Regions from separate parts of the uncultured Caballeronia sp. genome, predicted to be linked through region 1. Evidence: riboswitches for the same ligand, from Rfam matches in the RefSeq annotation. Region 1 holds a riboswitch; the other holds the start of a gene.
The links. Region 1 has a riboswitch for cobalamin ahead of ACFFAR_RS24140 (CbtB-domain containing protein). Riboswitches for the same ligand answer to the same signal wherever they lie in the genome.
Positions count from the first base shown of each region.

Region 2: another riboswitch for cobalamin. It lies ahead of cobG (precorrin-3B synthase); the one in region 1 lies ahead of ACFFAR_RS24140 (CbtB-domain containing protein).

Region 1 is NZ_CAXTGZ010000444.1:16-4,725, reverse strand. It holds gene cobO (cob(I)yrinic acid a,c-diamide adenosyltransferase) at 1-328, shown strand, start outside; gene ACFFAR_RS24155 (cobyrinate a,c-diamide synthase) at 330-1,622, shown strand; gene ACFFAR_RS24150 (DUF1289 domain-containing protein) at 1,619-1,861, shown strand; gene ACFFAR_RS24145 (CbtA family protein) at 1,911-2,678, opposite strand; gene ACFFAR_RS24140 (CbtB-domain containing protein) at 2,687-2,920, opposite strand; cobalamin riboswitch at 2,951-3,105, opposite strand; gene ACFFAR_RS24135 (histidine phosphatase family protein) at 3,158-3,718, shown strand; gene ACFFAR_RS24130 (hypothetical protein) at 3,719-4,051, opposite strand; partial or broken gene ACFFAR_RS24125 (DUF2878 domain-containing protein) at 4,124-4,710, opposite strand, start outside.
Region 2 is NZ_CAXTGZ010000065.1:3,664-9,523, forward strand. It holds partial or broken gene ACFFAR_RS06700 (cobalt-precorrin-6A reductase) at 1-282, opposite strand, end outside; gene cbiE (precorrin-6y C5,15-methyltransferase (decarboxylating) subunit CbiE) at 279-1,484, opposite strand; cobalamin riboswitch at 1,578-1,755, shown strand; gene cobG (precorrin-3B synthase) at 1,862-3,172, shown strand; gene ACFFAR_RS06715 (precorrin-8X methylmutase) at 3,165-3,791, shown strand; gene ACFFAR_RS06720 (precorrin-2 C(20)-methyltransferase) at 3,792-4,517, shown strand; gene cobJ (precorrin-3B C(17)-methyltransferase) at 4,505-5,860, shown strand, end outside.

The sequences.
Region 1 (4,710 bases):
CGGCTACACCTGGGACACGCAGAATCGCGACGCCGATATCGCCACCGCCCGCAAGGGCTGGGACGCGGCGCGCACCATGATCGAAAGCGGCGAGTACCAGATGGTCGTGCTCGACGAACTCTGCACGGTGTTGAAATACGAATACCTGCCGCTCGATGAAGTCCTCGGCGTGCTCAACGCACGGCCCGAGATGCTGCATGTGGTCGTGACAGGCCGTCATGCCCCCGAAGCGCTGGTCGAAGCGGCCGACCTCGTGACGGAAATGCGGCCGGTCAAGCATCCGTATCGCGAGCAAGGGGTCAAGGCGCAACGTGGCGTCGAGTTCTGACGTGCGCGCCTGTCCTGCTTTATTCATCAGCGCGCCTGCATCGAACCAGGGTAAAACCACCGTGACCGCAGCGCTTGCGCGCTATCACAGACGGCTCGGCCGGCGTGTGCGCGTGTTCAAGACCGGCCCGGATTTCCTCGACCCGATGATCCTCGAACGCGCATCGGGCGCGCCCGTTTATGCATTGCATCTCTGGATGGTCGGCGAGCGCGGCTGCCGCGCGTTGCTTGCAGAAGCCGCGCAAACGGCCGACCTGATCCTGATTGAAGGCGTGATGGGTCTCTTCGACGGCACCCCCAGCAGCGCCGATCTTGCCGCGACATTCGGCGTACCGGTGCTGGCCGTGATCGGCGCGCATGGCATGGCGCAGACCTTCGGCGCGGTGGCGTTCGGGCTCGCGCGGTATCGTGACGACCTGCCGTTTTACGGGGTGCTGGCGAACCGCGTGGCATCCGAGCGGCACGCGCAAATGCTGCGCGAAGCGATTCCCGAGGGCGTGCGTTATTGCGGACATGTATCGACCATGGACGACGTCGCGCTGCCCGGGCGTCATCTCGGTCTGACGCAAGCGGCCGAAGTCGAAGACCTCGATGCACGGCTGGATCGCGCCGCGGACGCCATCGGCGAGACTACGTTGCGCGAGTTGCCTCCTTCAGTTGAATTCGCCGAGGAACCTCGCGAACAGCCACCATGTTTGCTCGAAGGTCTGCATATTGCCATTGCGCGTGACGCGGCGTTTTCGTTCATCTACCCAGCCAATCTCGATCTGCTCAGATCGATGGGCGCAACGCTGTCGCACTTTTCTCCCTTGGCCGATGAACCGTTCAATGCCGATGCGCTTTATCTGCCGGGCGGTTATCCCGAACTCCACGCCGCGCGCCTTGCCGCGAATGCGACGACGGCGGCATCGATTCGCGCGCATGTCGGAGCAGGGAAACCGGTGGTCGCCGAATGTGGCGGCATGCTGTATCTTCTCGAGTCGCTGACCGATATAGATGGCGCAAAGCACACCATGCTCGGCCTCTTACCCGGCCACGCGAAGATGCAAAAACGCCTTTCCCGCCTCGCTATGCAGCGCATCGAAAGCCGTCACGGCGTCAGTACAGGGCACACATTCCATTACTCGTCAGTGACGACCGACATGGCACCTGTCCTGAACGCAACGCACGCAACCACGGGCAAGGAAGGCGAAGCCTTCTACCAGCAAGGCCCGATTACCGCGACCTACATGCACACTTACTGGCCGACGAATCCGGCGGCAGCTGCCGCCCTTTTCCGTGGCGAACCGCTATGACAATGCCTTTGGAAACACCTGTAAAACCGCCGCTTGAACTCGCATTCACCATCGAACGTGCGAGCCAGCTTCAGCCCGTAGGTTCACCCTGCACGGACGTATGCCGCCTCGATAAAACCACGGGTTATTGCGAAGGCTGCTTCAGAAGCCGCGAAGAGATCAAGGCATGGAAGACATTGCCCGACGCCGACAAGCTCGGCCTCTTCCCTGCCTTGCTGGCCAGAAAAGCAGCGGCATAAAAAAGGGCGGCTCGCGAGCCGCCCTTCTCGTACCAGGAATCTTAATCGATCAAGCCGTTGCTACACGCCGCGCGGGCACACGTTCCACTTCACGCTGTGCAAGCACGCCGAACAACAAACCGAGCGTGGTCCAGATCACCGCCTGAATGCCGATTGCGGCCACGCGGAAATTCCACAACAAGGTCGCCGAAAACTTCGCCGGTACTTCATCGATCGATGGCAACGCAGCGTAAGCGAGCCCCATCAGCACGATGTAACCCGCGAGCGCAATCAGCGACGCATTCCAGTTGCCGTGTGTCGGCTGCATGCGGCGCTGAAACCGCACCGCGAACACGGCCACCACGAGTGAGATCGCGACCATGCCGAAAAAGAGCGCCGTTCTCGCGCCAATCGTCTCGGGATTTCCCACGGCCGGCGGGTTCGGCGGATACTTGAGAAACGGCACGATTGCAACCGTCACAAAGCCGAACACGCCGAGCAATGCTGACGTTCCGCGGGCGCGCAACGCACCGAGCCGCGCATACGAAAACGCGAACACGAGCGAGAACAAACCGCCCAGCGCCGTACCGAACACCGAGACGCCTGTCAGCAAACCTAGCCCCGCTTGCGTGCCGCGGCTGACCAGTTCGACATCGTCGCCATGTTCGTGCGGATGCCCGGCGGCCGCTTCCGCCTGCTCATGTGCCTGTTCCTGCTGGGATTCGAATGCAATGGCACGATCCACCGACGGCTCGCCGAAGGTTTTTGCAAACCCGAAACCGAGCAGGCCCGCGACCAGCCCCGCGATCATGCCGCGTATGAGGAGATTTCTGATCATGGACTGTCTCAGTGGCAGGGGAAACCGAGCAGATGGCGACCGTCGTGCACGAACTCGTGGATATACATGCCCTGGAAGATCGACGTTGCGCCTTGCTCCGCGCCCACGAAATAAATTGCGATCAACAAAAGCAGACCGATAAACACCGCCCAAGGCAGCACCTCACGCACCGGAATAGGTACGGGTGCATCAAATGCGGGATTCATGGCGGACAGATTCGCCGTTGGATTGGCTTGATTCATGAAAGCTCCGAGGGATAAGCGCGTCCCGTAAGAAAATAGAAAGGCTGCAGCGGGGGTCTGACTTGCATGCGTCGAATGGTTTTTTTACCTTGATTCAAGGATGAAAACGCACTCGGCACGCTTACAGTGGCGCGACCGTGCCGGGTTTTCACCGGCTTCCTCGCGCTGCAAGCTTGCCATTCTAAGATGTGATCACCGAAAGTAAAGCAATGCATCATTGAAGCGAATCCGGAAACCATGAAAAACGAACTGATCCTGCTTTGCCACGCGGCAACGCACGCCATGAAAACCGGCATGTTTCCCACGCTCCATGATCCGATCGAGCATCTCGAGCGCCCGCGTCTTTCGGCGCTTGCATCGGTTTATGTGCCCGACCGTGTCATCACGAGCCCGTCCCATGCCGCCGTGGAAACGGGACGGACGTTTGGCATCGAAATGTCGACCGATGCGCAGTGGAGCGACCTGGATCATGGCTGCTGGCAAGGACGTTCTTTGAAAGAGATCTACGACGAGGAGACCGACGCATTGAGCGCGTGGTTGTCGGAACCGGACAGCGCTGCGCATGGCGGCGAAAGCCTGGAGGCCCTTCAGAGGCGGGTTCGACGCGCGCTCGACAAACAGCGCGATAACGGGACTACGGTGATCGTGACGCACGCCATCGTAATCAAGGTGGTGCTTGCCGTGGTGCTGGACGCACCGCTTACGACGGTTTATCGGATGGATCTGGAGCCGCTTTCTGCAGTCACGCTGACCCGCGCGGACGATACATGGCGTCTGCGCTGCAAATCGTCCATCTGATCAGGCCCCGGCGCCCCGCGCCATGCGCCGAAGCGTCGATGAATCGATCGCGCCCGCGCAGATCCGGACCGCCTCGTTCAGCGTGCGGGGCCGGCCAGCAGCGAAATGCGCTTCGAGCATGGCGATAGCGCGAAGCCGTTCGTTATTACCGAGCTTCTCGCCAGTGGCAAGTTCAAGCACCGAGATGAAGTAAGTCGCGGGAGGCGTCGCGCCCCGCGCGCCGGTCGAAGACACGGGAATCGCGTCGGAGCATGCCTGCCTTGCAATCGTCGCAACATCGCGTTGGGGAAGCCAACTCGATTCGCTGAGCTGGTGTTCGGTTTGGCGTGTCATGGATAAAGCCCTGGAATATCCGTAAGTCGTATGACCTTTACCTAGCAAGGACTATTCCAGATTGACAAGCAGTCACGCATTGGTGTGGACCCCATCCCAGCGTCGCGACAAAAGAATCAGCACGGGCAGCAAAACCGCCCAACCGGCAGCCAGCGTGAGCGTCGCCGCCAAAGGCTGCGCGAACCGGACCGCGCCCAGCGCAGCGCCGCCCCGGAACGATAAAGGCCCCGCAACCGCGCCCAACACCGAAGCCAGCAGCATGCGCGACTTGAGCCAACCGAAGGTCGTATTGAATTGCGCGGCGAAGAGCGCCCACAACGCGAGAATCCAGTAAGGTGCGGCGCCGGGAAGGACCGTACCATTCGGGTAGACCAGCAACCCGGCCGCGACCGGCACGCTTTCCCAAACGGCGCCGATCGCAATCACGCTCGCCAGCAGCTTGAGCTCCGGCACTCGCCGGTCCACCCGAGCCAGATGCACGGCGACCAGGACCAGCGTGACGGCAACGCCGATCCACGGGACATCGTGCGCTGCGCTCAGCACGCAGGCGAACCACCCGAATTGCCCGACGATGAAATAGACCGTCGATGCCCAACGCTCAAAAGCTGAACTCCGGGCGGGACCGTCTGGAATGTTGCTGGATGCGTCGGGCATGCGGC
Region 2 (5,860 bases), on a different contig from region 1:
GCGCCCATCATAGCTTGGCCGCGCGTTGCCTGAAGCAGCGGCGGCATGACGGCTCATTTGCGCGGCGAAGGGATGAGTTGCATCGACGATCAGACCAACCGATTCTGCTTTTATAAAAGCCGCCAGCCCTTCCACTCCGCCGAACCCGCCAACTCGCACGCGACACACGAGATCGCCCGGCGTGCGTCCCAGTCCAGCAAGGCTATAGACGTGTTCCGGACTGAGACGCCGCGCGATCGTCAATGCTTCGCCCGTGCCGCCGAGCAGCAGGACGCGCGTCATGATTTCACTGCATTCAGCAGCGTGATGGGGAGCGCCTGACGCCATGTATCGAAGGCGCCGAGCGGTTGCGCGTGCGCCACGCTTATACGCGTCAGCTCGCCGCCATGCACCGCCCGCCACGCGACGAGCGTCGCCTCGCTTTGGATCGTCACTGCATTGACGATCATCCGGCCGCCTTTCGTCAGACGCGCCCAACATGTATCGAGCATCTCGGGCGCGGTTACACCGCCGCCAATGAAGATCGCATCCGGCGATGGCAACCCCATCAACGCGGCCGGCGCTTCGCCCTCCACGAGTTGCAGTCCGGGCACACCAAGCGCATCACGATTCTGTTCGATAAAACGCTGACGTCCGCTATCCGCTTCGATCGCGATGGCGCGGCAATCAGCGTGCGAGCGCATCCATTCAATGCCGATCGAACCGCATCCCGCGCCCACGTCCCACAGCAATTCGCCAGGTTCGGGGGCGAGCCGCGCGAGGGTGATGGCGCGGACGTCGCGTTTGGTGAGCTGGCCATCGTGCTGGTACGCGTCGTCGGGAAGACCGGGTGTGAGCGGCAGACGCAAGGCGTTGGCATCCGCAATGCAGGCGATCGCCACCAGGTTCAGCGCAGCGATATCGGCTTGCGGGTTCCACGTGTTTGCGATGCCATCAGTGCGACGTTCACGCTCGCCGCCCAGATGTTCGAACACGCTCATCCGGCTGGCGCCGAAGCCGCGCCGGTTCAATAACTGCGCGACTTCGGAAGGGCTTGAACCATCGCTGCTGAGAACGAGCATGCGCGTGCCGGAATGAAGGCGAACGCCAAGCGCTGCGATCGGACGCCCGACGAGCGAGACCACGGCCACATCCTGCATCGCCCAACGCAAACGCGCTGCAGCAAGCGACACCGATGACGGCGCAGGCAATACGGTGAACTCACCGGGCTCCAGTTCGCGCGCGAACGTGGCGCCGACGCCGAACATCATCGGGTCGCCGCTTGCGAGCACACAGACTCGCTTGCCGCGATAGTCGAACACCGGCGTTATCGAAAACGGCGTGGGCCACGCGCGGCGCTCAGCGGAAATCTGCTCCGGCAACAGGTCGAGATGGCGCTTGCCACCGAAGATGATATCGGCGGCAAGCAACGCTTCGTGCGACGTCCGGCTGAGCCCATGCCAGCCGTCCTCGCCAATTCCCACTACCGTCAACCACGTTGCCATCCGCCGATCCTCGCATGATTCATTTGCAGGTTACGCTGCCCGGCCGCTTGCCGAGCCATGCGGCGATTGGTTTTGTCGGCTGCAAAAACGGGCATAATATCGCGTTTAGTCGGTGCCCTCACGGGCCTAACAGGGAACACAGCGAAACTGTGGCTGCCCCCGCAATTGTACGCAGCGAGTCCGCGCTCCACTGCCACTGGTTTCGACTGGGAAGGCCGGCGCGGGCGGCGACCTGCCAGCCAAGAGACCTGCCGACCGGAATTCTTCGTGCAAGCCAACATCGGGCGGGGTGTACCGATGCCGCGATCCTGCCTGTTTTCATGTGCTGCTGACAAGGCAAAGGTCGAGGCGCCGCGCGAGACCGGACGGGTCACGCTTTGAACGCATCGCAAACACTCACTACTGAACGCGGGTCGGTACCGGCATCGAGGCCATCGGCATGTCCCGGCCTGATGCGGATCGTGCCTGCGCGCGACGGCGGCCTGTGCCGCATTCGCCTGACCGGCGGCGAGATGAGCGCGGCGCAGGCGCGTGTGGTGGCGGATGTGGCGATGACGTGCGGATCGGGTGTCATCGATGCAACGAATCGCTCGAACCTGCAGATTCGAGGCGTGCGGCCGGACGCTGAAGATGCGTTGATTTCCCGTTTGATCGAAGCGGGGCTGGGGCCCGCCACGCAGGACGCGGACGATCTGCGCAACCTCATGGTCAGCCCGCTCGCCGGTCTCGATCCGCATGCCATTGTGGACGTCACGCCGATCGCTCGCGTGTTGCTCGAACAAATGCAGCACGATGCGCGTCTGCGCGAGTTATCGCCGAAATTTGCAATCATGCTCGACGGCGGCGAGCGTCTTGCCATGCTCGATCATCCTCACGATGTCTGGTTTTCGGCGCTATCGGCGCACCGGTTTGCATTCGGACTTGGCGGTTGTCCACCGATTTCCGCGGAGCATTTGCCTGCGGCCGCGTCGGTCGAGTCCGTGCACGTCCCCGACTTGATGAACGCGGTGTTGCATACATTCCTCGATCTTGCGCTGCCGGAGCAGACGAGAATGCGGGACTTGCTGCAGACGTATTCAGCCGAAGCGGTTCTTGACCGCGTGCAGCAGAAACTCGATTTCCAGCTCAAGCAAGACACAAAAGATTGGCGTCGCCCTTCGTCCAATGCACAACTGCGTTTCGGCGTGCATCCGCAACGCAACGAAGGCGCGGTGTGCATCGGTGCGCAGATACCGCTGGGCCGTCTGGATGCAACCACGCTCCGGGCGCTCGCCGACATCGCGCCGCGCATGCGCATGACGCCGTGGCAAAGCGTGATGCTGCTTGACATACCTGTGGCAGACGCCGGATCAACCATCGACCGGCTCAAGGCGCTCGACCTCGCAACCACGCCGAACGAGCCCTTCGCGCGCCTCATCGCATGCACGGGTTCGCAAGGCTGCGCCAAAGGTTTCTCCGATACCAAGGCGGACGCGCTTCAACTTGCGTCCTTGATGCCCGAAACAGGCAACGTCCACTTGAGCGGATGCGCGCGTTCCTGCGCGGCGGCTCAACACGTCGACACAACCCTGCTCGCCGTCGCGCCCGGCCGCTACGATGTATATACGCAAGCGTCTGAACCGGTCGCCCGGCACATAACCATTGAAGAGGCGGCCCGCTGGCTCGCCCGGAGCACCACTGATGCTTGATTACATCCGCGACGGGCAGGCGATTTATCGTGCGTCGTTCGCGACCATTCGCGCCGAAACGAACCTCGACGCGATTCCCCCCGACCTCGAAAAACTGGCTGTGCGCGTGATCCACGCATGCGGCATGACGGACGTGATCGATGACCTCGTGTTCTCGAATGACGCCGGAACAGCGGGCCGCGAAGCGCTCAAGCAAGGCGCGTCCATTCTCTGCGATGCCCGCATGGTCGCCGAAGGCATCACGCGCGCGCGCCTGCCGGCTGAGAACCGCGTGATCTGCACGCTCAACGACGCATCCGTGCCCGAACGCGCACGCGAACTCGGCAATACGCGCTCGGCGGCCGCGCTCGAATTGTGGCGTCCGGATCTTGAAGGCAGCGTGGTTGTGATCGGCAATGCGCCGACCGCGCTGTTCCATCTGCTCGACATGCTCGACGCCGGCGCACCAAAGCCCGCGTTGATCCTCGGCTTTCCGGTGGGGTTCATCGGCGCGGCGGAATCGAAGGCGATGCTTGCCGCCGACAGCCGCGGCGTCCCGTTCGTCGCGTTGCGCGGCAGGCGCGGCGGCAGCGCGATGGCGGCGGCCGCAGTGAACGCGCTGGCTTCGGAGATTGAATAGATGAGCGGACGTCTCTATGGCCTGGGCGTCGGTCCGGGCGATCCCGAACTGATCACGGTGAAGGCGCTGCGTTTGCTGACATCCGCGCCGGTGGTCGCGTACTTCGTGGCGAAAGGCAAGAAGGGCAACGCGTTCGGGATCATCGAAGGGCATTTGAAGGACACGCAGACGCGCATGCCGCTCGTGTATCCCGTGACGACCGAAGCGCTCGAACCGCCGCTTTGCTATGAAACGATCATCGGCGATTTCTACGATGAATCCGCCATCCGCATTGCCGATCATCTCGAAGCCGGCCTCGATGTCGCCGTGATCTGCGAAGGCGACCCGTTCTTCTACGGCTCGTACATGTACCTGCACGACCGGCTCGCCGAGCGCTTCGAAGCCGAAGTCGTACCCGGCGTATGTTCGATGCTCGGCGGCGTCGCCGTGCTCGGCGTGCCGCTCGTGTACCGGAACCAGAGCTTGTCGGTGTTATCGGGCGTGCTGCCGGAGGCGGATCTTCGTGACAGGCTTGCCGCCACCGACGCCGCCGTGATCATGAAACTCGGCCGCAACTTCGACAAGGTCCGGCGCGTGTTGAAAGACCTCGGACTCGATAAACGCGCGCTCTATGTCGAACGCGCGACCATGGCGAACCAGCGCATCGTGCCGCTGGAGGATGTCGATCCTATGGCGTCGCCCTACTTCTCGCTGCTCGTCGTGCCGGGGGAAAAATGGCGGGGTTGATCGACGCAAAACCGCCGGCAATCGTGGTGCTCGGTACGGGCGCATTGCAGACTGCGCGGCGAATCCAGGCACGTTATCCCGGCGCGTTAGTTCACGGCCTCACGAACCGCGTGCAAGCCGATGTCGCGTTCACTGAACTGAGCGCTCATCTGCGCGAGCTCTATTCGAGCAACACGCCGATCGTCGCGTTGTGCGCGGCGGGAATCGTGATCCGTTGCCTGGCTCCCCTTCTAGCCGATAAAACCGTCGAACCGCCCGTACTTGCCGTCGCCGAAGATGGCAGCGCGGTCGTGCCGCTGCTCGGCGGTCTCGGCGGCGTCAACGTCATGGCGCGCGAAATCGCGGCGGTCCTGCAGGTCGCGCCCGCGATCACGACGAGCGGCGAATTGCGTTTCGGCACATGCCTGCTGAATCCTCCGGCGGGGTATGTGCTTGCGGATATCGAACATGGAAAGCGCTTCGTGTCCGATCTTCTGGCGGGAAGCACAACGCGCATCGAAGGCAACGCACCGTGGCTGGATCAGGTCGAATTGCCCCGTGCCTCCGATGCAAACCGCGCAATCCGGATCTCGCCGCATGTTAGTGAACACGCCGGCGAACTCATGATTCACCCGCGCTCGGTCGTCATTTGCGTGAACGCGGTGCGTTCGGATGATCCGATCGCCGAACGCATCCGCCGTGCGTTGCTTGAGGCAAAGATATCGCCGCTGTCGGTCGCCGCCATGCTTGCGCCCGTGTCCATGATGACGTCGGCGCGCCTGATCGAAGCTGCGCATGTCCTTGATGTACCCCTGAGATTCGGCGCCTTGCCGGACGGGTTCGAAACGTTCAGAGCGCATGACGAAGACCTCGCGATATCGATTGCATCGCATCCGGTTGATGTCGCGAACCTCGGACAAGCACGCGGCACGCTGACCGTAATCGGCCTGGGTCCCGGCAGCGCGGACTTGATGGTACCGGCGGCCAAATACGTGTTGTCCCTCGCCGACGATATTCTTGGCTACGAAACCTACGTGCGCATGGCCGGTCCATTCAAGCCAAATCAAATCCTCCATTGCACCGATAACCGCGAAGAAATGCAGCGCGCGCGTCATGCGTTGGAACTGGCGAGCACGGGGCGCAGGGTCGTGGTTGTGTCGTCAGGAGATCCGGGCGTGTTCGCCATGGCCGCCGCAGTGCTCGAAGCACTTGACGCAGGACAATCCAACGAGGCGTGGTCTTCCGTAGACCTGAACATCCTGCCCGGTGTGTCGGCTGCGCTGGCGACTGCCGCGCGTGCCGGCGCGCCGCTCGGTCACGACTTCTGCATGCTCTCGCTTTCCGATAACCTGAAACCATGGGCC